Regions from separate parts of the Bradyrhizobium sp. 23AC genome, predicted to be linked through region 2. Evidence: predicted binding sites of a transcription regulator. Region 2 holds the regulator's gene; each other region holds the start of a gene.
What was found. Region 2 encodes PhoB, which activates phosphate uptake and scavenging genes when phosphate is short. Its sites were predicted from a motif close to TGTCATNNANCTGTCAT; they were not measured.

Region 1 (10,430 bases), on a different contig from region 2:
GCCACTGCACGGATGCCCTGTCCATCGCCCGGGCACGGACCTCATGACGGGTCAAAACTCGAGCTCCAGATGAATATTGAGCCGATCCGGCAGCTCGGGCGGAATCGGCGGCAGCGGCTGGGCTCGCCGGATGGTCTCGATCGCCTCCTTGTCGAGCAGCAATTGACCCGAGCTCGTCCGAACCCAGACGCCGAGCAGCGTACCATCCCTGGCCATGGCGAACTGCGTGACGACCGTTCCTTCGAGGTGCATCGCGCGCGCCGCGTTGGGATAACGCTGATAGCGCGAAACGTGCCGAAGCAGCGACTGCTGAAATTTGATGGCGGCACTGCTCGCAGGTCCGCTCACGGCCGACGGCGCCGACATGACATTTGAGGGCGGAGCGTCTCCGGGCGAGAAGCTTCTCGCTTTCGGGACCGGAACAGGATCGTCGGATGGCGTCGGATTTGGGTCCTTCAATGGCGTATCGGCGCGACTGGCGACATTCGCCGTTTCCGGTTGAGAATCCGAAGCGACTGCTATCGGAACGGCATCGGGCCGCGGAAGCAGCTGAACCTGCACGATCGCAGCCGACTGTTGTCCAGGAGAGCCGGCTGGCACTTGCATCCTGATCCAGTAAACGCCGCCCACGAAAAGAACGGCCGCCAGGGCGGGAATACCCAGCAGGCGATAGAACTCTCCCGATGGCGAGGCGGCATCCAGCTCGTCGTCTCGATAGGATCCAAAGACCGCCGCTCGTCCCTTCTCGTTCCCGGGGCGGACATCGCTGTCGCTCATTGCAAGGACTTCACCATGATGACGACGCGGACCGGCTGTGGCGTATTCGCTGGCGCCGGCTTGCTGATCGTCAGGCCCCGAAGCGCCGCCGACACCGCAAGGTCCCGTTCATGGTCCCCGGTCGAGCGGAACAACTCGGTGCGCTCGATCGTGCGTGCGGGATCGATCCAGATATCTAGCACCGCGCGATAATTGCCATCGCGCGTCCTTGCGTTCTTTCGAAGTGCATTCTGAATGTCCATCTGCACTCTTTGGCTATAATCCTGCAATCTGGCGGCGTCGTCGGCATCGCCGGTCTGACGCACGCGCAGTCTTCCCAGGAACAGATCCGATGTTGCGAGCGGAGCCGCCGGAGGTGCATAGCCGACACCCTCTGCGCTGGGAAGAGCAAGCGTGATGGCGTCGGGACGAATGTAGCGCACCTTCAGCTCCGTGCCCGCGAGCAACAGGTTCAGAGCTTCATCGGCGGCATACGTTCCTTCAACCGCGACCGACGTTCGGCCGACCGCGGAGTTGCTTTCATAGAGCACTTGAATGCCAGTAGTCTGTCCATAGGCTTGCAGCGCACCGGCCAGGGACTGTGCCGGAATGCGGAATGCGATCGGCCTTTCCGCACGCGCCACCCGGTCTTCTTCAGCGGCATTGGCGCCGAGGATGACCGTCATCAGCCAGGCGGGCAATAGCACCAGCAAGCGGAACGCGGCGCGGCGACCGCCTCGAGGACCGTCGGCATTCAACGCCGCGACGCCATGCAATGTAACTGCTTTCATCGGGCTGCTCTTGTCGACCAGAAACCGCACTTCGGCTGTCTGGATCGTTGAAGCGCGGGCGAATGCCTCCTCTATATCGTTTGCATGACAGTGATCTAACCGGTGCATCCGGCCGGGTGGGGCCCCACCCGGCCGATCGATACGAACCGGCACGACCGCACGTCGGACCCGGATGCCTGCCCGCGCCCCTGCCTTAGAGCGACGCCTTGCGCCCCAGCCGCTGCAACAGCACGGCTCGCTCGTCCTCTGTCAGGTCCTTCAACTGATCGGCCGTGAACTCGCCATTGCCGAGCACGCGGAACATGCCGTTCGGGTCGTAGCTCTGCTTGTCGGGCGCCCGGCGTTTCTCATCCTCGCCCGGGTCGGGCTGGCGCCGCTCGCCGTCACCGCCGCCGTACCCGAGAACTTCGACGATGATCACCGACGGCCGGTCCGACGATCCCTGTTTGGTCACGTCTTTCACGGCGTCCGTTGCGGCCTTGTCCTTGGTCTCGAGCGAGAGCGGTGCAGTCTTGACCTCCGCTCTCGGCACACCCTTGCTCTGGCCCGAGACCTGGATGTTGTCCATGTTCACGATGTTGAAGCAGGCGCAGGTGAAATTGCCGTGGACGCGGATGCCGGCGTCACCGGCATTCACCGTGCCCTTGGGTGCGATCAGGCTGAGGTCGCCTTCCGGCACCCCCGTGAAGCCGAGGATCGTTCCGATGCCGCTGCCGGAAATATCGGCCTTCTCGAGCACGCGCGTCACGGCATCGATATCGGTCTGGATTTCCGGCGCCGACGAAACGCGCGCGGTCTTGGCGCCGCGGCCGGCGTCGATGTCGCCCTGCGTCGACCAGATGATCTCGTTGCCGCCGGCGAAGGTCAGGATGCGCGAGCGGTTCACGGTGACGCTGTCACGGGCGAACAGGTTGATGTCGCCGGGCCCCAGCGTCACGAGACCGAACTCCACCGGCGCCGGCTTGCCGAGCGCAGCAACTTGCAGGCCGCCACCGGGGGTCAAGACCTCGATGCCGCCGCCCGACATGGTTCGGAACTTGGCATTTCCGGTCCTGACGTCGCCCGCCCAGTCGGCACCCGGGAACAGCGTCTCGATCGCGGCATAGCCGCGGTTGTATCCACCGTTGCGCGGCTTGCCGTTGCCGTCGAGTGTGTTCTGGTCGTCGCCTGCCTCGCGCAGCTCCTGCATATAGACCTGCCGCACGAAGCGTTCGCGCACCAGCATTGGCAGAGCCTGGAATTTGCTCCAGGCATCGAGCGGCGACAGCAGCTCGCCGGTCACGTCCGCCATGAAGGAGATGATGCCCGCGCGCGTTTGGTGCGGCCCGGAGGAACGTAGCTCGAATTCCTCGGTGAGATAGAGCGGCACCACCGTGCCGTCCGCCAGCGTGATCTTGAGATAATCGGGCATCTTTCCGACATTTGCCGGATCGAGATAGGCCGCCAGGAATGCGTCATAGGACGGCTGCTTGCCCTTGAGGCCCGCCATCACCGTGATCGCCGCACTCCGGCCGGGCAGGCCGATGATCTCCGTGAAATCTTTCGGCCGATTGTTTGCATCATATTCCCGGTTTCCGGTCCCGAAGATCGACAGTTCCGGCGCGTAGACGTCGCGGCCCGCGCTCACCTGCACTGCGCCCGGCCCCTGCACATAGATCGAGCCCATCACCGGGCCGCCGATGATGTCATTGCCGGCCTCGAGCAACGACACGTCGGTCGGATGAATGTTACGCAGTGAGTAGTTGATGTTGCGGATGTCCGTGCCGGCGCGGAACCAGGTCTGCTCGTTGGCCATGACGCCGGCCGTGAAGATCGAACCGCTCTGGGTTGTGAGCGAGCCGACGATCGACCCGTTCAGGGCATAGACGCGGCTCGGCTCGTAGTCCCCCTCGTTCGGCAGATGGGCGGGATTGCGAAGATTGTACAGATGCAGCGTGTGGCCGGCGATATTGCTGGCCGGCGCGGAGAAGGGATTGACCAAAACGTTGTGGAGCCCGCTCAGGGTGTCCGGCGAGGAACCACCGAGGTTGACCGGAGAGGAAACGGTGCCTCCCACAGGCTCGAACGGTGACGGAATCATCTCGAGCGCAGCGCGGGACATGGCGATCTCGCCGACGAGGACGTCGTTTGCGGCGAGAAGCCGCAGCTCCGGATTTCTGCTCGGCATCGTGTACAGCGTGCTGTTCAGCACGGAGCCGTTCAGCGCCGTCACACGCGTTTTCGACGGATAGATATTTGCGGCCAGCGAGTTCACATTCGCAAACACCTGCAAGGCCGGCGTCGTTATGTCCTTGGACAGATATGTCGCCTGCCCGACCAGGATCACGTCGCCGCCCGTCGATGTCAAGTTGAGCGCGGTGCGCTCACTTTGACTGCTCATGAACGTCAGTTCGTGGGACATCCCCTTGCCGACCAGAAGCGGATCGAGGACAGTTTGCAGCCGCAGGTCGCCTGCGGTTCGCACGTCCAGGGTTGCGTCACCGAGCGACAGGATCGGGGCGATCGGATAGGTGACGATTTGCGTTCCTACCAGCGCCTTGACATCGCGCCCGACCACAAATTCACCTGCGGTAATCGTGCCGGCTCCCCGCCCGATGTAATAATAGCCGGCGCGAACGGCGCCGCCCGCCTCAACGGTCATCGCGCCGCCGTTGCGCAGTTCCAGGAGCTTTGTCTCCGTCGTGGAGCGCCCTCCCCGCACACGGCCATTGGTCGGCAGCGCGACCGTCAGATTGTTGAGATCGCCATCGGCGCGGATCTCGACATTGCCGCCGCCGAGCGCGCCGACCCCCCGCAGGAAGTTAGCGTAGTCAACCCACCAGGAGCTTTGTTGAGCCGGCATCTGGCCGTATGCGGAATGAGCCCAGGGACCGAAGACGTAGGCGTTATCCGTCGCTCCCTGCCGGTTTAGCCACTCCGAATAGTGCTGCATCTGCGAGCGGTCCGCCGGCAGGGCCACGTCGATATTGCCGCCGACCGCAACGGCGAGATGGCCGCCGCCCACCCCGTAGGTCGCGTTCGCCGGCGCGGTGGTGAAATCGTTGAACGCGGCGAGATCGCGCCGGCCAGCAGTATAGATCGAGGCGCCGCCTTTGAGCTGCAGATCGCCACGCGCCGCGATGTTGATGTCGCCGGTGCCGGTGCGAACCATGGTGATCGGATTGACGGTGGTCGTGGTCGGCCCGGGCTTGGTCGTCGCATAGAGCGAAGTGATGGTCGCAAGATTGGGGACGATCTTCGTCAGGTAGAAGTCCTTGAAGGTCGAGTACTTCGTGATGACGTTGAGGCGGCTGCCGCCGCTCGCGGCCGTGCTGGTCCATCTGAAGTCGGCCTGCGGTTGCGCCGGATTGGTGTTCAGGCCCTTCGCTGCGGCGTAATTATTCCAGAGGTCGAGCACGTAGCCGTAGGCTGGATCCGTCGGCAGACCGAAAGAAATCTGTGCGCTGGAATTGCTGTTGAGACGGGTGCCAGAGGTGGACTCCAGGCTCGCAGGCCAATCGGCGGGGTTCATCGTGGTCGAACCGGGCGCACTGCCCGCGCCAAAGCTGGCAACCGAGTCGACAAGAGCAGTCGCGGCGACGGAATTCAGGCCGCTGACGTAGGTGTAACCCGCCTGCTCGCTGAGGGTAATCTTGCCCGTCGCGCCGCTCGCGAGGCGCATCGGGTCGGCGCTTTCGCCCATCGGCGTGGCGCCCGCGACGAGCCCCAGACTCCAGGACGGCACCGCCACCCTCGAGCCGTCCGGCTCGGTGATGGAGGGGAACAAGACCGAATAAGCGAGCGTACTCGGCGCATTTGCGCCCGGAGAGTTGGCCTCTGCGCTATAGGGAACACCGACCAGCGTGGGCGGCGGCGTTACGGTTTCGGTTTTCCTCGTGCCGACCGTCGCAAAGGTGATACCGGCATAGACTGAAGGGTTGGTTGTACTCGCGCTGTCGTAGGGCGAGAGATTGGACGTGGTACTGGTGCGGCCGACGTTGAACACCATGCTCAGGTTCGTCGAGATGGTGCCTTTGGCGGCGACGTAGGTCGAGTCCAGCGGGTTGGCGAACTGGAAGAAGCCATCCGTCACGCTGCCCTTCAGATCGATATTGCCCCCGGCGCGCATAGTCAGGACGCCCGGCTCTCCGAGAATGCTGCCGCCGGTGCGATACACCATGGTCGTATGGTCACGGAGCAAAGCGCTTTCCTTGCCGGCAACCACATAGGCCTTGCCCAGTACCGGCTCGATCGCCATCACGCCAGCAGCGAGCGCCGAGGCCTGATTGACCACGCCAGCGCCGAGATTCCAGTTGCTCTTGAGCACGATGTCGCGGGAAAAATTGAGCTCCATGCCCGCGCGCGCGTGGAAGTTCGACTGGCTCGTCAGTGAGCCAAGATCCGCATAGCCGGCACTGACGTCGAAGTCGCGTACGAATTCGACCAGCGTGCCGGCGCCGTAATCCGCCAGCACGTTGAGCTTGCCGGCCGAGGCCGCCGTGAGATCGAGTTCGGCCTGGCCGCCGCTATTGACGGTGACGCCGACGAAGCGCGGATCGGATGCAAGCGTCGCAAGGTCGAAGCGTTTGTAGCCCTCCAGCACGATCTCGCGCGCGCCGTTGATCGTGCCGGCAAAGCTGACATTCACCTTGTCGGCCCCTGGCTGCTCGATGACAGGCGCACGCAGGGTGACCTTGCCGCCTTCGCCGCCCGCCACGTCGATCACGCCGCCCAATACCCGCAGCACGCCGTTCGAGATTCCCAGTGTGACTCGGCCGGAGCCGAGCCCGTCCACCGTGTCGGTCGCACCTGCCCGCAGCAGCGCCGCATTCGTCACGGTCAGACCCTGGCCGCCATAGATCGAGATCGAGCCGCCATAGGTCGCACGCGCGTCGACCGAGCCTGCGACGGTCACCGTACCCTGATCGGCAGCCAGCGCGAATTCCTCGGTCGTTGTCGCGCCGTCGAGCGTGACGTCGCCAGAGCGAATCCGGAAGCTGCGTGATTTGGTGAAGCCGGCGGCATTCAGGCGCTGGTTGAGCCCGCCGAAATCCGACAACGCGGCGATGTCGAGCGAGAAGGAGCCGCCGCGTTTGCCCGCCGCGGCCCTGGCATTGATCGTGCCCTCCAGCGTGACCTGGCTGCTGTCCTGTTCGATCGCGAGCGTGCCCGCACCGCCACCGATGGGACGTCCTTCGGAGTCGCGGGCCGAGCCGAGATCGAGGGTCGCGCCGGACGCGAGCAGCACCGAGCCGCCGCGGGCACCCAGCGAGATGGTTCCGGCATCGGCATATTCGGACACGTCGAAAAACTTCTTCTCGAAGCCCCCGACGTCGATTCGCGAACCTGCCGCGAGATTGACGTTGCCATTGGTGGCGTTCAGCTTGACCGTTCCGCCCAGCGCGTCAATGCGTCCGGCGAAATCGACGGCGCGGCCGGTGAGCGTCCAGCGGGAGCCGAGGCTGTCCTGGTCGCGCGCAGGGCTAGCCGTCCCGTGAGCAGCAACCGTCAGGATTCCGGTCGTGGTGACCGACTGCTGGCTGCCGCCCCGGCCGGTCATGACCGGCGCTGACAGAGTCAGCGCCGCGCCGGCAACATCGAGCGAGCCCTTGCCTTCGCCGGCAATGCGTGTCGTTCCCGTCAGCGCGATGGTGTCGAAGCCACGCAGTGCCTTGGCACCCTCGCCCAGGGTCAGCTCGGTTGCTGTCAGCTTCAAACTGCCATGACCAGCGCCAACCGGCTCGCTGAACGTACTCGCCGTATTTTCCAGCACAACCCGATTGCCGTTCACCGCGATCTCGCTGTTGCCGCGGCCCACCAGCCCTGCGGCATCGAGCGTTACGGCCTGGAGGCCCGACAGGTCCACCGCGCTGTGAAAATCGATGGTTGAATAGCTGCGCAAGGTCAGGTGCTGGGTGTTGTTGAGCGCGGTCAGCGCCGCGGCATCGAGCACCAGTCCGCTGCCACCGCCGAAGCCGATCCGGCCCGACGCCAGGGACAACGCTGCGCCCGCCAAGCGCGCTTGGGCGACGAGGGCGTTTCCTGTGGCGTCGATCAGAAGACTCTTGCCGCCATCGAGGACGGCACCGGCACCGATCTTCACCTGGCCGCCGACGGTCGTATCGACGTTCTTGCGGCGGACCCGCACCGCATCGCCGTTGGACAGGCGGATCAAAGCACCCCAGTCGCGATCGGACGCTTGCGGGGCCATCACGAGATCGCCGGCGCCGGTCGGCGCCTCGCCGCGCGCGACGATGACGCTGCCTGCGGAGACATCGATCGTGTCGCTTGCAGCCAGGATGATCTCCGGTCCCGTCAACACCGAATTTGCACTGTTGCGCACGACGATGTCGTGAGCCTGCACATCAACGCGCAGACCGCCGACGTCGCCGCTGCGGAAACCACCGACCAGCAGGCTGCCGGCGCCGAAGCTGGACAGAGCAGCGGCATCGATGACCAGATAACCATCGGCCCGCAAGGTGCCGGCGCTCTGGTCGGCACCCAGGATTGCGATCTTGTTGGCGGCGATATCGACCAGGCCGCCGCGGCCACCCACTGCGGCCTGAGAATGCAACTCGCCCTTCAAGATCAGGTCCTGCGTCGCCTTGAACACCACCGAGCCGCCGTCGACCGGCAGACGCGGCGTGACGATCTGCTGACCTGTGAGCCGATACTGTGTCAGCTTGAACGCATCGGAGGCGAAGAAGGTATTGGCGAAGGCTTCATTGTACTCGCTGTACTGCCGGAGCACCGAGCCCGACATCACGCGCCACGCGGACGACTGCTGGTCGCGGCTGCCGTCGAGCGCATTGGCGCGATAGCCGGACACGATCGCCGTGCCGTCGGCCATTACCGCGGACGTCGTCGCCCGGCCTGTCGAACCGGCGACCGACTGGATCGCATAAGCACCCGGAAGCATCGCGTAGGAGGCGGGCAGCAGCGTGTACCAGCCTGCCGGCAATCCGCTGCCGGCGTCGAGCCAGATGCGATCTCCGCTGCGGATCGAGGCCGAGCTGGGTGTAGTCGCCCCCCCGAAAGCCGGCATGACCGCAAACATGCCCGGAAGCGCCAGCATGTCGTGCGAGCCGCCCGGTCCCGGCACGTGCTCCCATGCCATCAAGTCGCCGCCGCCTCTGATGTTCACCGCCGATCCGGGGGCGAGCTCGACTGTTGGCGCCTCGAGCGTCACGCGCTTTTCCGGCAGGCTGGCAATGGTTGTCGGCAACGGCCCGGTCGTCACCGTCCAGTTTTCGTTGTTGCTGAGAGCACCGTAAGGCAGCACGAGGCCCTCGCCGGTCACCGAGGTGACACTGCCGGAGCCGAGGGTGAGGCGCTGGCTGGCCTTGAGCGTGATCTGGCCAAACGGCGCACGCAGGGTGCCGTTCTGCTCGATAGTCGGAGCTTCGAGCGTCAGGGTCCCGCCGGCCGACAGCGCCAGACCGGGAGTTCCGTTCTGCTCCACGATCAACTTGTCGCTGGCCCTGATCGTCGCATTGATCTGCGAGGTGGGATAGATCTGACCGGCCTTCATGATCAGCGTGCCATCGACGTCCAGGAACGCGGATTGGCTGACATTGCTGTGCGTCAGCCGGATGTCGCTCGCCTCGAGCACCGTTCGTTCGAAGCCGCGGATGTTTGCCTGCACGATGTCGATCACGGACCCGGCCAGCGTCAGCGTCCCCGCACGCGCCGGATTGCTCGGTGCCAGGCTGAACAGCGAGATGTAAGGCGCCCAGAATCGCGAGCTGGCGCCGTTGCCGTTGATCAGGGATCCCGTAATCGAAATCGAGCCGCTGAAGGCGAGGTCGACACCATCCAGCCGTGTCGTCGACGGGAGAACGAGATCGGCGAAGCCGGCCCCCTGCAGGCTCGAGCTGCGCACGACCATACCAGACTGGGAAGCCGCCGTTTCGGACAGGATTACGGTCGACAGCGCAGACGCCAACGTCACCTTGCCGCCACGTGCGCCACTGCCTCCACTCTGGCCGAGCCAAGTGCCCTGGACCAGCCCCCGCTGTGCCTTGACGCTGATGGAGCCGCCATTGCTGGCGAGGGTGACTGGCGCGAACCGGTGGTCATCCGACTCGATGTCGAATACGCCGCTGGCGCCCGCGACGTCAACCAGCGAACCGGATTCGAACGCGACCGCGGCGGACTCGAACGCGACCGCGCCGCCATTGCGTACGACGCCGCTGCGATGCCCCATGACATCGGTTTCGCCGACGGCCGTCCCCCGCGCGATGATCGCGCCGGTACTACCAACAACGATCAATCCCGCGCTTGTTGCGAGATTGATCGTGCCAGCCAGCGCCTCCACTTTGCCGGCAATCCGCAACGTGCCGGTCGAAGAATTAACCAGGGACAGCGCAATCGTGCCGCCGGTGTCCGTCCGCACCGTCGCCCCCGCGCCGACCGTCAATGACCCGCCGCTGAGCGAGAGCGACGTCGGCTTGAGCGCCAGGCGCTGCGACGGCGACAACACGGCGAGCGGACCCATCTCGCTGATCGACGTGCCCGTGCTGAAGCTCGAGACGTCGACGCCCTTGAGATCAACGTTGTATGGGAGCTGCGTGACGCTTACTCCTTCGGCGATCGTGATATCGCCGCCCGTGGAGATCTGGAGCGAACGGAAACCACGCTCCGCGAACAAGGTTTCCGACAGGCGGACGGTGTTGGGGGACGTCGGCGTACCGCCTCCGATCTGCAGCGACTCCATAGTCAGATTCATGGCCAGACTGCCGCCGGAGCCAGCCGCATAAGCGCGCATATCGACGTTCGCCAACTCCGCCACTTCGGTCGTGTTCAGCGTAATCTTGCCCGCGTCGCCGAATTTCACTTGCGGCTTGCCGCCGCGCAGCCTGTACCAGCCACCGCCGGATACATCGAGCACGACGCCCGGCTGAT
Region 2 (10,430 bases):
TGGTCGAGCGGCTGCCGACGACCAGGATTTCGAGCGGCTTGCCAGCCTTGACGGCCTCGGCGACCTTGGGAAGCTGGCTTTCGCTGGTAAGCAGATAAGACGGCAATTCGCACGCCGCGGGCGCGGTGGCAGCGCCAGACGCAGCATCGCCCGCGCGCGCCACAGGCGCGGCGAGGCTACCGCATAGCAGGACCAGGCTCAGGAGAACCTTCGCCTTCATCAGCCCCCTCCCGCCAGATCGGCGTTGCCGACGGCGTTTTTGGTTTTCGCACCGCTCTTGTCAGCCACGCGCTTGTACCACGAAATCACCCAGGCCACGCCCCACATGATCAGGACCCCGGAGAGACTAATCAGCGCATGCATGGCTGCGCCGCCGGAGACTTCGGCAAGAATGAAATGCCCGGCGAAGGCCAGGAAGACGCCGAGGCAGAAGATCTCGAGAGAATGCTGGCCACATAGAATCAATGGTCGCAACCAGCGCGATTTCAAGCCCGGCCAATCCCGGGGTAGGAAGCGGACGGTGAGCGCGGCCAGCGCCAGGAAATGCGTGAAGCGCAGCACGTCGAGATCGGTCTTGTCGATCGGATACATCCACTGCTCGACCCGCTTCGGCATGAATTGGGAGAGCTGCGGCACGTACCAGGTCAGCGTCACGTAGAACGCCGCGGCGAGATAGGCGATCGCGATCCACATCGTCACCGGCGAGGCCAGGATACGCGACATCCGTCGCGCACCTCCGAGCGCGCACCATGCCCCGAAGACGAACAGCAATTGCCAGGCCAGCGGATTGAAGGCCCAGAAGCCGTTCGGATAGGCGGAGAAGTAGAGATCGTACTCCCAGGTGACCGCGTAGAGCACGACCGAGAGGCCGAGCGTGACGTCGGGGCGCCATTTCATCGACCACAGGATCAGCGGCAGCGCCAGCATCAGCACGATGTAGAGCGGCAGCACGTCCATGTTGACGGGCCGGAAACGCAGCAGCAGCGCCTGCACGATGGTGACGTCGGGCTGCTTGAGGAAATCCATGATACCCATCTCTTCGGTGTAGAGCGGGTTCTCGAACCTGGTCGCGACGTAGGAGATTTCGGCGAGGAAGATCGTGAACAGGAAGACGTGGGCGACGTAGATCTGCCAGACCCGGCGCAGGATGCGCGCGGTGGCGATGACGACACCGCTCTCCAGCATCGCCCTTCCGTAGACGAAGGCGGCGGTGTAGCCGGAGATGAAGATGAAGATCTCGGTGGCGTCGCTGAAGCCGTAATTGCGGATCGTGAACCAGGTCAGCAGACTCGGCGGCAGATGGTCGATGAAGATCAGCCACAGCGCCAGCCCGCGGAACAGGTCGAGCCGGAGCTCGCGCTCGCCGATGGCGGGCAGCGTGATGGCCGGTGCGGTCGCCCGCGGCTTCGCCCCCGCGAGCTTGCTGTCCACAGCCATGCTGTCTGCAGGCTTGGCGTCTGCAGGCTTGACGTCTGCAGGCTTGGCGGTTCCCGCGATCGTCGATCCCGTTACATGGTCGGCAATGGTCATCGGGGGCCTAAAAACCCTTCCGCAAATCGCGACGTTGAGGAGTGTACCGGTCCGGTCGTCGTCTCGCAAAGCGGCCGGATCACATCCGGGTGTCATTCCCCTCGAATTCTGGCGGGACGATGTCGCCAGAGCCGCCTCCGGCGTTTGGTTCCAGCGCCGGATTTCGGTATGATAGCAGCCATGTACCGCGCCGTGACCCGTCAGATTGAAGTGACCGTCGAGCCGAACTTTGTTCCGGAGCAGTCGTCGGCCGACCGCTCCCGCTACTTCTGGTCCTACACCATCGTCATCGTCAATTCGGGCGAGGAGACCGTGCAGCTCAAGACGCGGCACTGGATCATCACCGATGCCTCCGGGCGCCAGCAGGAGGTGAAGGGCGAGGGCGTGGTCGGCGAGCAGCCGATCCTGGCCCCCGGCGAGCGCTTCGAATACACCTCCGGCGTCCCGCTCTCGACCGCCTCGGGCTTCATGACCGGCCGCTACCAGATGGTCACCGAAAGCGGCGAGCGCTTCGAGATCGACGTGCCGGCGTTTTCGCTGGATAGCCCGGACAATAAGCGGGTGTTGAATTAGGGCGCCTCGCTCTCGTGTCCCGGACGCGCAGCAACGCCTCTTAGCGTTGCTGCGCAGAGCCGGGACCCAGGGGCGCCACGGCACGCGGCGAGATGGGCCCCGGCTCTGCAGCGCATCACTTCGTGCTGCGCAGCGTCCGGGGCACGAGATCGGAGAGGGCGCATGTTCTCTCAACGCGGTCATTGCGAGGAGCGCTTGCGGATGAGGCGACATCGCGATGCTCCAGTGCACATCTCAACGGCAGTGCCGTAGGGTGGGCAAAGGCGCATAGCGCCGTGCCCACAATCTCCCTCCATGAGCAACAAGGCGTGGGCACGCTGCGCTTTGCCCACCCTACGATATCGAGTTTGTGGCACGCAGCTCAGCTCACAGACACGCCTTCGCAGCCTCGCGGCTTGAATCGCCCGAGCTTTGCTTCGTCGCTTCACCCTCATAAAGCCAAGAGGGCGCAGGGAAGACCGGGTGCCGGCTGGCACCCGCGGTCTGCTGCGCGAAAAGCACACGCAAAAAGACCGCACAGCAGCATACAGGTGTCGCCGATCACTCGGCCTTCCCTGCGCGATGGTTGGACGGCTTATGCCGTGATCTCCCGGGAGCCGAGTTCGTTCTGGCCTCCCTCGCCGTTCGAATTGACGATGCCGTCCACCCGGTTGGGCTCGCGCGCATCTTCGAAAGGCTTGACCGTAGCAACGACGGCCTGGACCACACGGTTTTGCCGTACGCGCATTCGCTGGTCACCACATTATCTCCCGGCCTTGTCGACGTTGCCGAAAGAATGTGGCGAGACGAACTGGTCAGCGCCGCTCATCCACACGAAGCCTCGGGCTCACAGGGACTACCCGCCCTGCCCGCACCTCTCGTGCCGACGCTGCCGCGTCCACCGCAAGCCCGGCTCGCGATAGTGACGACACATCATCGCCCCTCTTGGGTGAACCGGGATGGGCGACACATACGCCGAAACCGAATTTCGGTAAAGTGGAATATTTTTGGCAAGGCGGATTGACAGAGGGCGACACAGCAAGCTGCCGTAGGGTGGGCAAAGCGAAGCGTGCCCACGTTTTTGGTCGTCATCGAGAGATCGCGGGCACGGCGCAAGTGCGCCTTTGCCCACCCTACGAGAGCTCGCTACGCATCCTCCACGCCGGCCTCGTCCGGCGTGAAATCGTACACCGAGCTGCAGAACTCGCAGGTGACGACGACCTTGTCGTCCTTGACCATGGCGGCGCGGTCGTCGGGCGAGAAGCTCTTGAGCATCGAGGCGACCGCATCGCGCGAGCAGGAGCATTGCGCCTTGAGGACCATCGGATTGAACACGCGCACGCCGCGCTCGTGAAACAGGCGGAACAACAGCCGCTCGCCGGAGAGCTCGGGATCGATCAGCTCGACGTCCTCGACGGTCTCGATCAGCGAACGCGCCTCGACCCAGGCGTCGTCTTCGGCAACGCTGTGCACCTCGACGCCATCGGGGGCATCGCCGGGATGCAGATCGGCCTGCCGCGCGCGCTCCGCCGCCTTCGGCAGAAACTGCATCAGCATGCCGCCGGCGCGCCAGCGATGCTTGCCGCCGTCGTTGGAGCGCCACTCCTCGCCAACCGCGAGGCGCACGCGCGTCGGGATCTGCTCGGAGCGCAGGAAATATTCGTGGGCGGCGTCTTCGAGGCTGCCGCCGTCGAGCGCGACCAGGCCCTGATAGCGGCTCATGTCGGGGCCCTGGTCGATGGTCATGGCGAGATGACCGCGGCCGAGCAGCGTGCCGGAATCCCTGGTATCGCCGAGACGCGCGGCATCGAAGCGCGCATAGGCCCGCAGGCGATCCGGCGCCATGTAGTCGACGACCAGGAACGACACCGGGCCGTCGGTCTGGGCCTGCAGGATGAAGCGCCCCTCGAATTTCAGCGCCGAGCCGAGCAGCGTCGTCAGCACGATGGCCTCGCCGAGCAGCTTGCCGACCGGCGCGGGGTAATCGTGCTTGGTCAGGATCTCGTCGAGCGCCGGGCCAAGCCGCACCAGGCGCCCGCGCACGTCGAGCGCGTCGACCTCGTAGGGCAACACCGCGTCATCAATCGGAACCGCTGATGGCGCGCGAACCGGGCCTTCGGGGCCGGCTTTCATCTGAGGGGATTGGGAAACCATGGGCGTTATCTGGGGTCGGTGGGTGAAAAATGGAAGGGGCGCTGGGTGACGTGTTCCGGATGCGAATTGGACTGTATCAAGCCGTCTCAAGGTCGCTGTCGTCCCAGACAAGCGTAGCGTAGCGAAGCGCAGATCCGGGACCCATAACCACAGGACTACGTTGCAGCCAGCGATGACAACTCCGAGCCCTCGCCAAACGACTTCCTGTGGTTATGGGTCCCGGATCTGCGCGCGCTTTAGGCGCGCTTGTCCGGGACGACAGTTGTGTGTGAGGCCGCGGCCGGGCTTCGAGCGCCCTTACTTCACCGCGTCAAAACACCAGGCCAGAATGCCCTTCTGCGCGTGCAGGCGATTTTCGGCCTCGTCGAACACGACCGATTGCGGACCGTCGATCACGTCATCGGTGACCTCCTCGCCGCGATGGGCGGGCAGGCAGTGCATGAACAACGCATCGGGTTTGGCCAGCGACATCAGCTTGCCGTTGACCTGATAGGGCTTGAGCACGTTGTGACGATGCTCGCCTTCCTTGTCGCCCATCGACACCCAGGTGTCGGTGACGACGCAGTCGGCCCCCTTCACGGCGGCCTCCGGATCGGTGCCGAGCATGATCGGCGCGCCGGTCGCCTTGATAAAGTCGCGCATCGCTTTTTTCGGCGCGAGCTCCGGCGGCGTTGCGACATTGAGCTGGAATTTGAAGCGCTCAGCGGCGTGAGCCCAGGACGCCAGCACGTTGTTGTCGTCGCCGGTCCAGGCCACCGTCTTGCCCTCGATCGGGCCGCGATGCTCCTCATAGGTCATGAGGTCGGCCATCACCTGGCAGGGATGCGAGCGCCGCGTCAGGCCGTTGATGACGGGCACGGTGGCGTTGGCCGCAAGCTCCAGCAGCGCATCGTGGTTGAGGATACGGATCATGATGGCATCGACATAGCGCGACAGCACGCGCGCGGTGTCGGCGATGGTCTCGCCGCGGCCGAGCTGCATCTCGGCACCGGTGAGCATGATGGGCTCGCCGCCGAGCTGGCGCATCGCGACGTCGAACGACACGCGTGTCCGGGTCGACGGGCGCTCGAAAATCATCGCCAGCGTCTTGCCTTCGAGCGGCCTGACCGGCTGCTGCGCCTTCTGCTTCGCCTTCATGGCGGAGGACGCCGCGAGCATGGTCTTGAGCTCCGACAGCGGCAGCTCGTTGATATCGAGGAAGTGCTTCGGGGACTTGCTCATCAGCTTGCCGCCCGCTTGGTCTGGCTGGACGAGATTGCGGCGCAGGCGCGCTCGAGCCGCCCGACGCTGTCCTCGATCTCGGCTTCGGTCACGATCAGTGGCGGCAGGAAACGCACGACATTGTCGCCGGCACCCACCGTGAGCAGTTTTTCATTGCGCAGTGCCGCGACGAGATCGCCGGAGGGCACCACGGCCTTGATGCCGATCAGAAGGCCCTCGCCGCGCACTTCGCTGACGACATCGCCATGACGGTCGATCACGGAGGCGAGCTTCTGCTTCAGCAGCAGCGACATCTTCTGCACGTGGTCAAAGAAGCCGGGCTTGAGCATGACGTCGAGCACCGCATTGGCCGCGGAGATCGCCAGCGGATTGCCGCCGAAGGTCGAGCCGTGCGAGCCGGGCCCCATGCCGGCTGCCGCATCCGCGGTCGCCAGCACAGCGCCGATCGGGAAGCCGCCGCCGAGCGCCTTCGCCAGCGACATCACGTCAGGTGTGACGCCGGTGCGCCGATAGGCGAACAGATCGCCGGCCCGGCCCATGCCGGTCTGCACCTCGTCGAAGGCGAGCAGCAGGCCCTTCTCGTCGCAAAGCTGGCGCAACGCCTTGAGGAAGGTCGGCGTTGCCGAGCGCACGCCGCCCTCGCCCTGGATCGGCTCGATCAGGATGCCGGCGGTGTGCGGGCCGATCGCCTTCTTGACGGCCTCGATATCGCCATGCGGCACCTGGTCGAAGCCTTCCATGGGCGGACCGAAGCCTTCGAGATATTTTGCAGAGCCGGTCGCCGCGAGCGTTGCCAGGGTGCGGCCATGAAACGCGCCTTCGAAGGTGATGATGCGATAACGTTCCGGATGGCCCTTGGAGAAGTGATGATGCCGGACCAGCTTGATCACGCCCTCCAGCGCTTCGGCGCCCGAATTGCAGAAGAACACGAAGTCGGCAAAGCTCTCGTTGCAAAGCCGGTTGGCGAGCTTCTCGCCATCCGGGCTCTGGAACAGGTTCGACATGTGCCAGAGCTTCGTCGCCTGCTCCTGCAGCGCCTTGATCAGATGCGGATGGCAATGGCCGAGCGCATTCACAGCCACGCCCGAGGTGAAATCGAGATAGCGATCGCCATTGGTCGCGATCAGCCAGCAGCCTTCGCCGCGCTCGAAGCCGAGGTCGGCTCTGGCGAAAACGGGGAGCAAATGCGGCGCTGCGCTGTTAGTCATGATGTCACTTGAATGTTGAGGACGGTGTGACGCGTGCATTGCGCAACGCACCATCGACCGGCCCGGAAAACGAAACGTGCCGCCTTTTAAGGGCGGCACGCGGGACTATCTTATGCTTGGCAAGACGGGTGTCAATGCCGCCCGGAAAGCCTCGGGAAACGCTGAATCCGTAGTCTTGCGGTGCCGATTTTGCGGGTTTTCACCACGGAACATGTGGAAGCGAGTCGGCGGACTCTTGCGCGGGAGTCACGCCATATTGTAGCGTTTGGATTGTCAGATACGACATCTCGTGCAGCGGTTCTGATCTCAAGAGTCCTCATGTACCGGCGTAAACGTTCGGGCGTCAGTCACGCGTCCGGCGAGCCTTAAGGGATTCTGGCGGCACGGGTTTTTGAAGACTTAGGCAATCGCTGCGAGGCCCCAGGATGGCTGGCGCGTAGCGAGGGAAAGGGTGCAATGACGGTTTTGACCTGGTCCGACGATCGCGTCGAGCAGCTGAAAAAGCTCTGGGAGGCCGGACTTTCGGCCAGCCAGATCGCAGCTGAGCTCGGCAATGTGACCCGCAATGCCGTGATCGGCAAAGTGCACAGGCTCGGTCTGTCCGGCCGCGCCAAGAGCCCTTCATCGGCAGCGCCCCGGCCGCGCAAGGCGCGTCCCGCGCAGCACATGATGCGGGTGACCCGCCCCATCGCGCGCGGCAACACCGCGCTGGCACAGGCCTTCGAGGTCGAGGTGGAGGCTGAACCGGTCACCTACGACAACGTGGTGCCGATGAGCCAGCGGCTGTCGCTGCTCGAGCTGAACGAGGCGACCTGCCACTGGCCGGTCGGCGATCCCTCGAGCCCGGATTTCTTCTTCTGCGGCGGCAAGGCGCTGTCCGGCCTGCCCTACTGCGCCCAGCACTCGCGCGTGGCGTATCAGCCGGCGGCGGATCGCCGTCGCGCGCCGGCGAAGCCGGGTCCGCGCTGAGCACGGGCTCAGGCGACATCGAGACAAAGAAAAGCGCGCTGGCCGGCGCGCTTTTTTGTTGGCTTATCGCGAGCAAACCTTACGTCTGCTCCGCCTTCGCGAAGCGATCGTCGAGCGCGTAGCCGGCGCCGCGGACGGTGCGGATCGGGTCCTGCTCGCGACCGAGATTGAGCAGCTTGCGCAGGCGGCCGATATGGACGTCGACGGTGCGCTCGTCGATGTAGATGTCGCGGCCCCAGACGCTGTCGAGCAGCTGCTCGCGCGAGAACACGCGGCCGGGATGCTCCAGGAAGAACTCCAGCAGACGATATTCGGTCGGGCCGAGATCGATCGGCCGGCCCGAGCGCGCCACGCGGCGCTTGTCGCGGTCGAGCTCGATGTCGCCATAGGCGAGCACTGTCGCGAGCCGCTCAGGACTGGCGCGGCGCAGCAGGCCCTTCACGCGCGCCAAAAGCTCCGGCACCGAGAACGGCTTGACGATGTAGTCGTCGGCGCCGGTCGCAAGTCCCCGCACCCGCTCGCTCTCCTCGCCGCGCGCGGTGAGCATGATGATCGGGAGCTGCTTGGTGTCGGGCCGCGTGCGCAGGCGACGGCACAGCTCGATGCCCGACAGGCCCGGCAGCATCCAGTCGAGCACGATCAGGTCCGGGATGTGCTCCTTGAGGCGGGTGTCGGCGTCGTCGCCGCGCATGACCGTCTCGACGTCATAGCCGTCGCCTTCGAGGTTGTAGCGAAGCAGCTCGGTGAGAGCTTCCTCGTCCTCAACCACCATAATGCGTGCGCCCATCGGGTCGTCGCTCCTTCAAGTCTTCAGGTATTCGGGACCGTCGTGGCGAAGGTTGTCATGTCGCCCTTCGGCCGCTTGTCGGTGATCGCCTGGCCCTCGATCATGTAGAACACGGTCTCGGCGATGTTGGTGGCGTGGTCGCCGATCCGCTCGATGTTCTTGGCGCAGAACATCAGATGGATGCAGAACGAGATGTTACGCGGATCCTCCATCATGTAGGTGAGGAGCTCGCGGAACAGCGAGGTGCAGATCGCGTCGACTTCCTCGTCGCCCTTCCACACCGCCATCGCCGCCGGCAGATCATGCGCGGCATAGGCGTCCAGCACCGACTTGACCTGCTGCTGCACGAGGTCGGTCATGTGCTCCAGGCCGCGGAACAGTTTCAGCGGATGGAAGTCGGTCTCCAGCGCGGCGACGCGCTTGCCCATGTTCTTGGCGAGGTCGCCGATGCGCTCGAGGTCGGTCGCAACGCGCATGGCGCCGACGATCTCGCGCAGATCCACCGCCATCGGCTGGCGGCGGGCGATGGTGAGCACCGCGCGTTCCTCGATGCGCTTCTGCAGCGCGTCGAGCTCGGCGTCGATGGTGACGACGCGCTGGCCGAGCGCGACGTCGCGGCGGATCAGCGCGTCGACGGAATCGACGATCATGCGCTCGGCGATGCCGCCCATCTCGGCGACCAGGCGGGTGAGCTCCTGGAGGTCGGTGTCGAAAGCTTTTGCGGTATGTTCAGTACCCATGTCGCGTCTCCTCAGCCGAACCGGCCGGTGATGTAATCCTGCGTGCGCCGGTCGCTCGGCGACGTGAAGATCTTGCTGGTGTCGTCGAACTCGATCAGCTCGCCGAGATACATGAAGGCGGTCTTGTCGGAGACGCGCGCGGCCTGCTGCATGTTGTGGGTGACGATCGCGATCGTGTAGTTCTCGGACAGTTCCTGGATCAGCTCCTCGACCTTGGCGGTCGAGATCGGATCGAGCGCCGAGCAGGGCTCGTCGAACAAGATCACTTCAGGCCGCACCGCGACGGTGCGGGCGATGCACAGGCGCTGCTGCTGGCCGCCGGAGAGCGACAGGCCGGAGGCGTTGAGCTTGTCCTTGACCTCGTTCCAGAGCGCGCCGCCGCGCAGCGCCTTCTCGACGCGGTCGTCCATCTCGGACTTCGAGATCTTCTCGTAGAGGCGGATGCCGAAGGCAATGTTCTCGTAGATCGTCATCGGGAACGGCGTCGGCTTCTGGAACACCATGCCGACCCGGGCGCGCAGCAGATTGAGGTCGAGCCTGGGGTCGAGAATGTTGGTCTGGTCCAGCATGAGCTGACCGGTGGCGCGCTGGCCCGGATAGAGGTCGTACATCCGGTTGAAGATGCGCAGCAGGGTCGACTTGCCGCAGCCCGACGGGCCGATGAACGCCGTGACGCGGTTGGCGCCCAGCGTCAGGTTGATGTTCTTCAGCGCATGGTGCTCGCCGTAATAGAAATTGAGATTGCGCACCGTCACCTTGGCCGGGGCTTCCGGCAGCGGCTGCGAGGCCAGATGAGCGTTGGAACTCATGGATACGGACAGGTCGGTCATTTTGCAGTCCTCTCGGCGCCGAGGATGCGCGCGCCAATGTTCAGGGCAAGCACGGTGAGCGTGATCAGCAGCGCGCCGCTCCAGGCGAGCTGCTTCCAATAGGCGTAGGGGCTCTGGACGAAGTTGTTGATGGTGACGGGCAGGTTGGCCATCGTCTTGTTCAGGCCGAGGCTGAAGAACTGGTTCGACAGCGCGGTGAAGAGCAGCGGCGCGGTCTCGCCGGCGACGCGGGCGGTGGCGAGCAGCACGCCGGTGATGAGGCCCGACCGGGCCGCACGATAGGCGATGCGCTTGATCACCAGCGAGCGCGGCAGGCCGAGCGCCGAGGCCGCCTCGCGCAGCGGATTCGGCACCAGCAGCAGCATGTCCTCGGTGGTGCGCAGCACGACCGGGATCACGATGACGGCGAGCGCCAGGCTGCCTGCGATCGCGGAGAAGC
Region 3 (10,430 bases), on a different contig from region 2:
AGCGTAAGCATCTCCCCGTCGACGTCCCTGCCGAGGTGAAGCCGCTGGTGGAAGAGGTGAACAATCTGATCGACGTCCAGGAAGGCGAGATCGAGCGTTCGCGCAGCCGCGCCGCTGACTTGGCTCATGGGCTGAAGACGCCGCTCGCCGCGCTCGTGGCCGATGTCGCGCTTTTGCGTCAGCGAGGTGAGCAGGACGTCGCCAAGGCTATCGAAGCTGTCGCCGATGCGATGAGCCGTCATGTCGACCGCGAGCTCGCACGCGCCCGGGCGCGGGGCGCGGCACGACAGCGTGGTGATATTTCCACGCCGCTCAGACCGCTTGTCGAGTCCCTGATACTGACGCTCGCGCGCACGCCCACTGCGCAGCGGCTGGAATTCAAGGCCTGCTTAAGGGGCGAGCCGAGCGTGCCGCTTGATCGCACCGATCTGGCCGAAGTGCTGGGCAATCTCCTGGAAAATGCCGCCCGTCACGCCAAGAGCCAGGTGCGCATTGGTGCGGATGCCATTGCGGAGCCGGCGATTACGGTCGAGGACGATGGTCCCGGCATCGCGGCCGCCGAGCGTGCACGGGTGCTCGAACGTGGTGCGAGACTGGATGAGCGCGGCGAGGGCGCCGGTCTCGGCCTCGCGATCGTTCAGGACGTGCTCAGTGCCTATGGATGGCAGCTCGTCCTCACCGATTCCGAGCTCGGCGGACTGAAAGCCGTCATCGCGCCAGAGGGCAGCCGCGATCGAACGGCTGCTGCTGGTTGAAGACCCGGCCGCTCGCTTGACGCACCGTCCTTGTTTGTCAGCGCCGCACGATCGAGCCGGCGCGGGCGACCAGGCGGGCGAGTGCGCGGAAGCGGCTGCCGACGCGGTCGGCGACGAGGTCGCCGAGGCGGTGCTCGAACACCAGCATCAGCTTGCGGCCCTGGCTGCGGAAATGCGTGGCCGGCAGCACGCCCGGACGCGCCGCCGAGATCAGATGCGCGACGCGGAACGCCGCGCCCAAGAGGCGCGCGCGTTCGAGCTGCGCCGGCGTCAGCAGCTCCTGCATGGTGACCGGCGGCTGGTTTTCCTCGCTCAGGCCCGCATAGCGATAGAACACCGAGAGGCCGACGAAGGCGCGCTCGGTATGGGTGATCGCGCCGAAATTGCCGTTGACGACGAGGCTCAGCGTCTGCTCGCCGCGGTGATCGGGATGCACGCGCCAGCCGATATCGGACAGCAGGCATGCGGTGTGGCGCAAGCGGCGGTCCTCCTCGCTCTCGCGCAGCTTCACCACGCGCGCCAGGCGGTCGGTCCAGGCGATCAGCTCGTGGGCGTGCTTGGCCGAGCGCGACAGCAGCTGGTTCAGTTCTTCCGCGGCGCAGATCAGGCCGTCCTTGTTGCGTTCCGGCTCCGACAGCTTCTCGTGCAGCAGGCCCTCGCGCACGCCGAAGGTCGAGAACACGATCGTCTTCGGCTTCGCCACCCGGATGATGTGCTCGAGCACCAGCGCCGCATAGGTGAGGAGAGGCCGGCGGGCATCGGCGACGCTCTCGATGTCGGCGAGCATGTCCGCTGCCGCAAGACGACGCAGACGACGCGAGAAGTCGAGCGCCTCGGCGGCCGAAATCGAATAACCGTGCATCACCTGGAGCGGATAGCCGCTCTGGATGATGTGAATGCGCGCGAGCGCGCGCCAGGTGCCGCCGACGGCGTAGAAGGTGCGGCCGTGGCCCGCGGTGAGCTGCGGCACCTCGTCGAGCTCCTCGCGCACGATGCGGTCGGCGCGCTTGAGCGATTTATGCGCGAGGTCCTGCAGCGCGAGCCCACCCAGCGGCAGCGTCACGCCGCTGCGCACGCTGTTCCTGCGCACGTCGATCAATTCCAGCGAGCCGCCGCCGAGGTCGCCGACGATGCCGTCGGGATGATGGATGCCGGAGATCACGCCGAGCGCGGACAGCCGCGCCTCGCGCGGGCCCGACAGGATCTCGATCTTCACGGCGCAGATGCGCTCGGCCTTCGCGATGAAGTCGGGGCCGTTGGAGGCGTCGCGGCAGGCCGCGGTCGCGATCGCGAACACGCGCCCGACCTGCATCACACGGCACAATGCGCGAAAGCGCCTCAGCGAGGTCAGCGCCTTGTCGACGGCATCGGGCGCGAGCAGGCCGGTGCTCTGCACCTCGCGTCCGAGGCCGCACAGCGTCTTCTCGTTGAAGATCGGAATGAGGCTCCGCGTCAGTCCCTCGTAGACGACGAGACGGACCGAGTTGGAACCGATATCGATGACCGCGACGCTCGAGCCGCGCTTGCGCGGCCGCTTCACGTCGAACATCCCGGATCAGGATTGATGGCGTTCGTTCCGGCGCGTGAGACGACGCGGCGAGGATTCCTTGAGCGACTTTCCACGGCCAGACAGACTCGGATTTGTCATGAAGTAGTTGTGGACGTTGAAAGGCTCTTCGCCCTTCGCGGTCTTCATACGCGTTGAGGACCCGTCCGGCAACAATTGCCAGCTCTGCTCATTGTCCTTGAGATTCGCGACCATGATCTGTTCGAGAACCTGCTGATGCACCGTCGGATTTTGCAGCGGGCACAGCACCTCGACGCGGCGGTCGAGGTTGCGCGGCATCATGTCGGCTGAGGAGATATACACAGCCGCTTTGGCGCTCGGTAGGCCCTGGCCCATGCCGAAGCAGTAGATTCGGCCGTGTTCCAGGAAGCGTCCGATGATCGACTTGACGCGGATGTTCTCGGACAGGCCGGGAATGCCGGGGCGCAGGCAACAGACACCGCGCACCACGAGCTCGACCTGCACGCCGGCCTGGGAGGCCTCGTAGAGCGCGTCGATGATGTCGGGGTCGACCAGCGCATTCATCTTCATCCAGACCGCACCGTGGCGGCCGTGGCGCGCATGCGCGGTCTCGCCCTGGATGTGCTCGATGATGCGCTTGCGCAGGGTCAGCGGCGACACCGCCATCTTCTCCAGATCGCTCGGTGCGGCATAGCCGGTGATGAAATTGAAAACGCGAGCGGCATCGCGGCCGATGGTCGGATCCGAGGTGAAGTAGGAGAGGTCGGTGTAGATGCGCGCGGTTACCGGGTGATAATTGCCGGTGCCGGTATGGACGTAAGTCGTGAGGCTGCCGCCCTCGCGGCGCACCACCATCGAGAGTTTTGCGTGCGTCTTCAGTTCGAGGAATCCGTAGACGACCTGCACGCCGGCGCGTTCGAGATCGCGTGCCCAGCGGATGTTGGCTTCCTCGTCGAAGCGCGCCTTCAGCTCGATCAACGCGGTGACGGATTTGCCGGCCTCGGCGGCTTCCGCCAGCGCGCGGACGATCGGCGAGTTGTTGGAGGTGCGGTAGAGCGTCTGCTTGATTGCGACGACATCGGGGTCGCGCGTGGCCTGCTGCAGGAACTGCACCACCACGTCGAAGGATTCGTAGGGGTGATGGACCACGAGGTCCTTCTGCCGGATCGCGGCAAAGATGTCGCCGCCATGCTCGCGTACGCGCTCGGGATGGCGCGGCACGTAAGGGGTGAATTCGAGATCGGGCCGGTCGAGGCGGGTGAGCTGCGAGAGCTCGTTCATCGCCTGCACGCCGTCGACCAGGAACACCTCGTCATCGGCAGCCGACAGCGCGTGCTGAACGAAGCTGCGCAGCTCCTCCGGCATCTTGGCATCGATCTCGAGCCGGATCACCGACCCGCGGCGGCGGCGCTTCAGCGCGGTCTCGAACAGGCGGACGAGGTCTTCCGCCTCTTCCTCGATTTCGAGCTCGGAGTCGCGGATGATGCGGAAGGCGCCTTGGCCGTGCAGATTGTATCCGGGGAACAGGCGGTTGATGAACAGGGCGGTCGCCTGCTCCAGCGAGATCAGCCGGACCACCTTGCCGTCGGCCGGCAGGCGGATGAAGCGGTCGATCTTGCCGGGCATGCGGATCAGCGCGTTCATCTGCTTGCCGTCGGCGGCGCGCGTGAGCTGGAGCGCAATGGTGAAGCCGAGGCTCGGGATGAACGGGAAGGGGTGGGCCGGGTCGATCGCCAGCGGCGTCAGCAGCGGGAACACGTTGCTGAGGAAGTAGTCCTCGATCCAGGTCCGCTCCGCCTTGGTGACGTCCTTGCCTTCGACCAGCACGATGCCGACATCGGCCAGCGTGCCGCGCAAATCGCGCCAGATCGCCTGCTGGTCGGAGGCAAGCTCGGAGACAGTGCGGTTGATCAGCGCGAGCTGCTCGGATGGCGTCAGGCCGTCGGGGCTGCGTTCGGCAATGCCCTCGCGCACCTGGGCCTTGATGCCGGCGACGCGGACCATGAAGAACTCGTCGAGATTATTCGCCGAAATCGACAGGAATCGCACCCGCTCCAGCATGGGGTGGCTGGGATTGACCGATTCCTCCAGGACGCGGCGGTTGAAATGCAGCCAGGAGAGCTCGCGGTTGATGAATCGCTCGGGACTCGATGCGATCGCCGGCAGGCTCTCGGTCTCTGGGGCTTTTTCTTTAGTTTCAACAGCTTGCGCAGAGTCCATCAGAAGTCGGTCCATCCAGTTCGCCCCAATTTGCGACTTATGCGCAAAACCGGCCGGAGCATGTGTTAGAGCGATGACGTTTCGATGACATTGATGTTCCGCCGCTCCGCCGCGTCAAGCGGGCTCGCGCGGTCTGGAGGCGGCCGCGTAGGCCGATCAGGCGTCCCGGAGCAGCTCGGCCGCCAAGGCCCGGGTGACCGGTCGGCCGAGCCGCAGGGCTTCGCTATCCAGCAATTCCACGGCCTGGCGGGCGGCGGCCGAGGACCGCTCCAGGCGGGTGGCGAGGTAGCCGACCACGCTCTCGTCCACGGTGAGCTGGCGGTCGGCGCAGAATTTGACGATCAGGCCGCGGAACAGCTGATCGTCGGGCGGCAGCAACGCGACCACCGGAACGGCGCGCAGACGCGAGCGCAGGTCGCGAAGCTCGATCTCCAGCGCGGCCGGCACCTCGCGTCCGGTGAACAGGACGTAGGCGCCATCCTCGCGGGCGAGGTTCATCAGGTGGAAGAGGGCGCGTTCGTCAAATTCCCTGGCCTTGAGATCCTCGACCACCAGCGCGCCGGTGGCGAGCGCGCCCGGAACGCCCGCGGCGGTCAGCGCATTGGCCGTGGTCGAGCGGGCCCCGGCTTCCTCGGCCCAGATCGCGGCGAGATGGCTCTTGCCGCTTCCTTCGGGGCCGGCCAGCCACATGATCCGGTTCGGCCATTCCGGCCAGCTGTCGATCAGGCCGAGACCGGCCGCATTGGCGGGGCCTTCGAGGAAATTGTCCCGGCTGAGGCTCTCCGCATGCGGAAGCGAAAACGCCAATTGTCGGGGGTGAACGCGGCCTGGCACGCTTGCTTTGCTCCATGCCGGCGCGCCGGCGTCATTTGAAGAGGTCGGACGTATCGAGCGGGAGTTGGCCTTTTACGGGGCCGCATCGCCTCTCACTTGGCCTCGATCGTGCTACTTGGCCTCGATCGTACTCATGTGCCGCAGCCACTCGACCAGATAGAGCGAGACGGAGGAGAGCGTGAAGACCGTGACGAGGCCCATCAGGATGATATCATAAGGGGCCGGCTTGAAGCCGAAGGCAAGCGCTGCCAGCACGAGCGCCGCGAACGCCACCTGTGCCACCGTGTTGAGCTTGGACACTTTCGACGGCTTCATCTCGACGGGCCGGTCGAACAGCCAGGACACGATCACGGCGGCGACGATCATGATGTCGCGCGAGACCACCAGGATCACGATCCAGCGCGGAATTGCGCCCCAGATGCCGAGCGCCATGTAGATCGAGACGAGCAGCGCCTTGTCCGCGAGCGGGTCGAGCAGGGCGCCGAGCTCGCTCGTCATGTTGAAGCGCTTGGCCAGGAAGCCGTCCACGGCGTCGCTGATACCGGCGATCAGGAAGACGGCGAACGCGACCTCCATTTGGCTCGACACGATGGCCCAGACGATGATCGGGACCAGCATGATGCGGCCCAAGGTAATGATATTCGGAATACTCACGAAAGCGCTTCCCGGCACCCGGTCTGACCTCGACGGGAGGCTGAACCGGTTGATATCTCTACATAGTATACGGCGGTGCGCCATGCGAGCCATTGCGCGTCCCCGGAATTCGACGTAACCAGCCGCGAACCCACTGGAAATCGGGCATGACCGACCGCAAAAACGGCCTCACTTACGCCGATTCAGGCGTCGATATCGATGCGGGCAACCGCCTGGTCGACCTGATCAAGCCGATGGTGCGCGCCACCGCACGGCCGGGCGCCGACGCCGAGATCGGCGGTTTCGGCGGCCTGTTCGACCTCAAGGCGGCCGGTTTCAAGGACCCGGTCCTCGTGGCCGCGACCGACGGCGTCGGCACCAAGGTCAAGATCGCGATCGAGACCGGACTGCATGGCGGGATCGGCATCGACCTCGTCGCCATGAGTGTCAACGACCTCGTGGTGCAGGGCGCCGAGCCGCTGTTCTTCCTGGACTATTTCGCGTGCGGCAAGCTCGATCCGGAGGCGACGGCCTCGATCGTCGCAGGCGTCGCGGAGGGCTGCCGCGAATCCGGCTGCGCCCTGATCGGCGGTGAGACCGCCGAGATGCCCGGCCTGTACAAGGATGGCGATTACGATCTCGGCGGTTTTGCTGTCGGTGCTGCGGAGCGGGGCACGCTGCTGCCGCGCAAGGACATCGCCGCGGGCGACGCCGTGATTGGCCTCGCCTCGTCGGGGGTGCATTCCAACGGCTTCTCGCTGGTGCGCAAGATCGTGGAGCAATCGGGCCTCGGCTTCGAGGCGCCGGCGCCGTTCGCCCCGGTCATGACCCTTGGCGGCGCGCTGCTGACGCCGACGAAACTTTACGTCAAATCCTGCCTGCGCGCGATCCGCGAGACCGGTGCGGTGAAGGGCCTTGCCCACATCACCGGCGGCGGCTTCACCGACAACATTCCGCGCGTGCTGCCGAACAACCTCGGCGTCGGTATCGATCTGGCGCGTCTGCCGGTGCTGCCGGTGTTCAAATGGCTGGCGGCGCAGGCCGGCATCGCCGAGCTGGAGATGCTGCGCACCTTCAACTGCGGCATCGGCATGATCGCGATCGTCGAGCCCGACAAGGTCGACGAGGTCATGCAGGTCTTCACCGATGCCGGCGAGACCGTGGCGCAGCTCGGCACCGTGATTCCGGCCGAGGGCGAGCACCGCGTCGTCTACAACGGCCATCTCGACATGGCGCTGTGATGACTGGCGCTGTGATGAAGCGCCGCGTCGCCATCCTGATCTCCGGCCGCGGCTCCAACATGTCCGCGCTGATCAGGGCCGCTCAAGCCGCGGATTTTCCGGCGGAGATCTCGCTCGTCATCTCGAACAAGGCCGATGCGCTCGGTCTCGATCGGGCCAAGGCGAGCGGCGTGAACACGCTGGTGATCGAGAGCAAGCCGTTCGGCAAGGACCGCGCCGGATTCGAAAAGGTGCTGCAGGCGGCGCTCGACCAGCACGGCATCGAGCTGATTTGTCTCGGCGGCTTCATGCGCCTGTTCACGGCCGAGTTCACCAGGACCTGGTACGGGCGGATGCTCAACATCCATCCCTCGCTGCTGCCGTCCTTCCCCGGCCTCGACCCGCACGGCCAGGCCCTGCGCGCTGGCGTCAAGCTATCAGGCGCGACGGTGCACTTCGTCATCCCCGAGACCGACGCTGGTCCGATCGTGATGCAGGGCGCGGTTCCCGTCGGCGATCACGACACGGGAGATACGCTGTCCGAGCGCATCCTCGAGGTCGAGCACCGCATCTATCCCGAAGCGCTGCGGCTACTCGCCACCGGCAAGGTCCGGATCGAGGGCGACGTGTGCAAGACGGTGGGCAGCGCGGCGTCGGAGAATTTCCTGGTTGCGCCGGTGGTGAGCTGAAGCGCCGTCCTCGCGGCGGTCTTCACAAACAAAATCCCCCGGCAGAGCCGGGGGCAACGTCATGATCTCTCGCGCTTTGGCTTTGAGAGAATTCAGGAGACCTTGAGGTTCTCCGCGGATGCTTTGCCGCGGTTCTCCACGAGGTCGTATTCAACCACCTGGTTCTCGTTGAGGGTCGAGAGTCCGGCACGCTCGACGGCGGAGATGTGGACGAACACGTCCTTGTCGCTGCCGTTCGGCTTGATGAACCCATAGCCCTTGGTCGGGTTGAACCATTTGACGGTGCCCTTTTGCGGCATCCTCAGTCTCCTCCACTAGATATAAAAAAGACGCGGCCGCTTTTCGCGTGCCACGCCACAAACGGGCTTCCGGGAGTCTGTTCGAGTCTTGAATCTCAATGTCGCGAAACGCACAGCAGAGCGGCCAATTCCGATTGTGTCCAACATTGCAACATGAAAATCGCCCGTTAGCAAGCTGCGCGTAAATTTCAAGGGCGGGCGGATTGTGCCGTTCTGCAATTTCCGACCTGTGGCCGCGGAACCACAATCGGGGGCAATAGCCCCTGTCTCAGCACTGCAACCGATTGACGCTCCGTGGCAGTTCAGCACAAATCGCCGCGTGCGGCCGCGCGTCGTGTTGTATTTTTGCGCGCCGCGCTTTGCTTTGGGATGAGTCGTCATGTGCTGCACCGCGCAGCCCTCCAGGACACGGCAGACGATCGGGCTGGACCGCGTCCGCAGGGTCGCGGCAGCGATCGCGACGGCGTTTGCGATCGTCGTGATGATGTCGGCCACGTCACCAGTCTTCGCGCAAAGCCCGACGCCTACGCCGACCCCGACGCCCACGCCGTCGCCCACCCCGATCCCGTCCCCGTCGGCCGGCAACGCCGCGCTCGATCTCGGCTCGAATTTCCTGGAGCGGCTCGGCAACCGGGCATCGAACGGTTTCGACCGGGCGTTCCGGACCAATCCCGGCGGCGGCGGCGCGTCGGCCAGCACCGAAGACCCGCGCTACCGCACCTGGTTCGAGGGCTACGGCATCTCGGTCCGGACCGATGCGCAAGGCGACTTCGTCGGCGACCGGCGCAAGACGGTTGGCGGCGTCGCGGGCTTCGGCGCGCGCGTGGCCCCGGGCGTCAATCTCGGCTTCTCGGTCGACCAGAGCCATACCGACATCGACGTGCCGCTGGCGCTGCAATCGGCCACGCTCGACCTGACGCAAATCGGCTTCAACGGCTCGGTCGACAAGGGGCCATGGACCTGGGCCTTTGCCGTGGTGCACGGCTTCGGCAAGGTCCGTTCCAGCCGCGACACCGGCCTTGGCCTTGCGACCGCGGGCTACCGCGCCGCGGTCGACGGCGCGCTGACCGAGATCAGCTTTTACTGGACCAAGGACCAAATACGCATCGTACCCAAGGGCGCGCTGGAATATGTGCGCGCCACCAGTGCGGCGTTCCAGGAGGCCGGCGGCCTCGATCCGCTCAACGTTGGTTCGACGGCGCTCTCACGCGCACGCATCATGATCGGGGCCGAGATCGGCCGCTACTTCATCATCGACCAGAAGATCCTGGACCTGTCGGCCTACGGCAAGTTCGTCGACAATTTCCACCAGGACCTGGGATCCGTCCAGGTCAGCCTCGGCGCCCAGAACATCGTCGTGCCCGGCATCGGCGAGAGCCGTTACGGCATGGATGCCGGTGCTTCGGCTTCGCTGAGCCTGACGAGCGTGGCGCGGCTTTACGTCAATTACGACGGCAAGTTCCGCAATGAGCTGACCTCGCATCAAGGCACGGTCGGCTTCGAATATCGCTGGTAGGCGCAGCCTCCTAGGTCGGCGTCGCCGCGACATATCCCGTCAATCCAAAACCCTCGCGCGCCGCCGTCATCATCGGCACCAGCGCGTTCGGATGGATGAACTCGTCGCGGAAGCAGGGATGGGTCTTGGGATCAAAGATCTTCTTCAGCCAATCGACCACGATCTTGTGCCGCTCGGAGGTGCGGAATTCCCGGTGATAGGTGAGCCAGAGATCGGCGTGGTGGCTGACGCCGAGATCGACGGCGATCAGCGGCGCGCCAAGCGCGATCGAGACCGTCGGCAGGAAGCCGATGCCGGCGCCGCGCTCGACGGCGTAGAGCACGCCGACCGAGGAATTGGTCTTGATCCCGACGATGCCTTCGAGCGACTTCAGTCCGAGCACGCGCGCGTAGGCGCCGTCGTCGACCTGCGGCGCGCTCTGCTTGATGATGCGGTGGTTCTTCAGGTCGGCCAGGGTCGTCGGCACGCCGTAGAGATTTTCGTACTCCTTGGAGACGAAGGGATAGATGTGCAGACGGCCGAGCTTGGCGACGATCAGATCCGGATTGGTCGGCGGCTCGAGCTGGATCGCGATGTCCGATTCAAGCCGTGCGACGTCGGCCTGCTCCATCGCACAGCGCAGATCGACGGTGATCTTGCGGTAGGTCTTCTGGAAGTCGATCAGTCGCGGCAGGATCCAGAAATTGCCGGGGCCTTCCGTCACCGCGACGCGTACGGTGCCTGAGGTGTCGTTCGA

Region 1: the regulator PhoB is predicted to act here: its motif matches at 1,621-1,637, upstream of RAD10_RS17870 (STN domain-containing protein).
Region 3: the regulator PhoB is predicted to act here: its motif matches at 4,577-4,593, upstream of RAD10_RS28145 (RNA degradosome polyphosphate kinase).

Annotation. Positions count from the first base shown of each region.
Region 1 covers NZ_JAVAYN010000006.1:419,930-430,359, forward strand. Annotated here, with positions in the region: gene RAD10_RS17865 (energy transducer TonB) at 52-348, opposite strand; gene RAD10_RS17870 (STN domain-containing protein) at 774-1,577, opposite strand; gene RAD10_RS17875 (filamentous haemagglutinin family protein) at 1,741-10,430, opposite strand, start outside.
Region 2 covers NZ_JAVAYN010000001.1:394,599-405,028, forward strand. Annotated here, with positions in the region: gene RAD10_RS01900 (SGNH/GDSL hydrolase family protein) at 1-220, opposite strand, end outside; gene RAD10_RS01905 (OpgC domain-containing protein) at 220-1,530, opposite strand; gene apaG (Co2+/Mg2+ efflux protein ApaG) at 1,711-2,103, shown strand; gene RAD10_RS01915 (hypothetical protein) at 2,678-2,830, opposite strand; gene RAD10_RS01920 (Hsp33 family molecular chaperone) at 3,229-4,236, opposite strand; gene argF (ornithine carbamoyltransferase) at 4,534-5,457, opposite strand; gene RAD10_RS01930 (aspartate aminotransferase family protein) at 5,457-6,665, opposite strand; gene RAD10_RS01935 (GcrA family cell cycle regulator) at 7,122-7,634, shown strand; gene phoB (phosphate regulon transcriptional regulator PhoB) at 7,714-8,421, opposite strand; gene phoU (phosphate signaling complex protein PhoU) at 8,445-9,161, opposite strand; gene pstB (phosphate ABC transporter ATP-binding protein PstB) at 9,173-9,991, opposite strand; gene pstA (phosphate ABC transporter permease PstA) at 9,988-10,430, opposite strand, start outside.
Region 3 covers NZ_JAVAYN010000014.1:178,613-189,042, reverse strand. Annotated here, with positions in the region: gene RAD10_RS28155 (sensor histidine kinase) at 1-755, shown strand, start outside; gene ppx (exopolyphosphatase) at 793-2,295, opposite strand; gene RAD10_RS28145 (RNA degradosome polyphosphate kinase) at 2,311-4,503, opposite strand; gene RAD10_RS28140 (P-loop NTPase family protein) at 4,660-5,337, opposite strand; gene RAD10_RS28135 (CDP-alcohol phosphatidyltransferase family protein) at 5,449-5,991, opposite strand; gene purM (phosphoribosylformylglycinamidine cyclo-ligase) at 6,138-7,211, shown strand; gene purN (phosphoribosylglycinamide formyltransferase) at 7,226-7,879, shown strand; gene RAD10_RS28120 (cold-shock protein) at 7,972-8,178, opposite strand; gene RAD10_RS28115 (autotransporter outer membrane beta-barrel domain-containing protein) at 8,558-9,694, shown strand; gene RAD10_RS28110 (LysR family transcriptional regulator) at 9,705-10,430, opposite strand, start outside.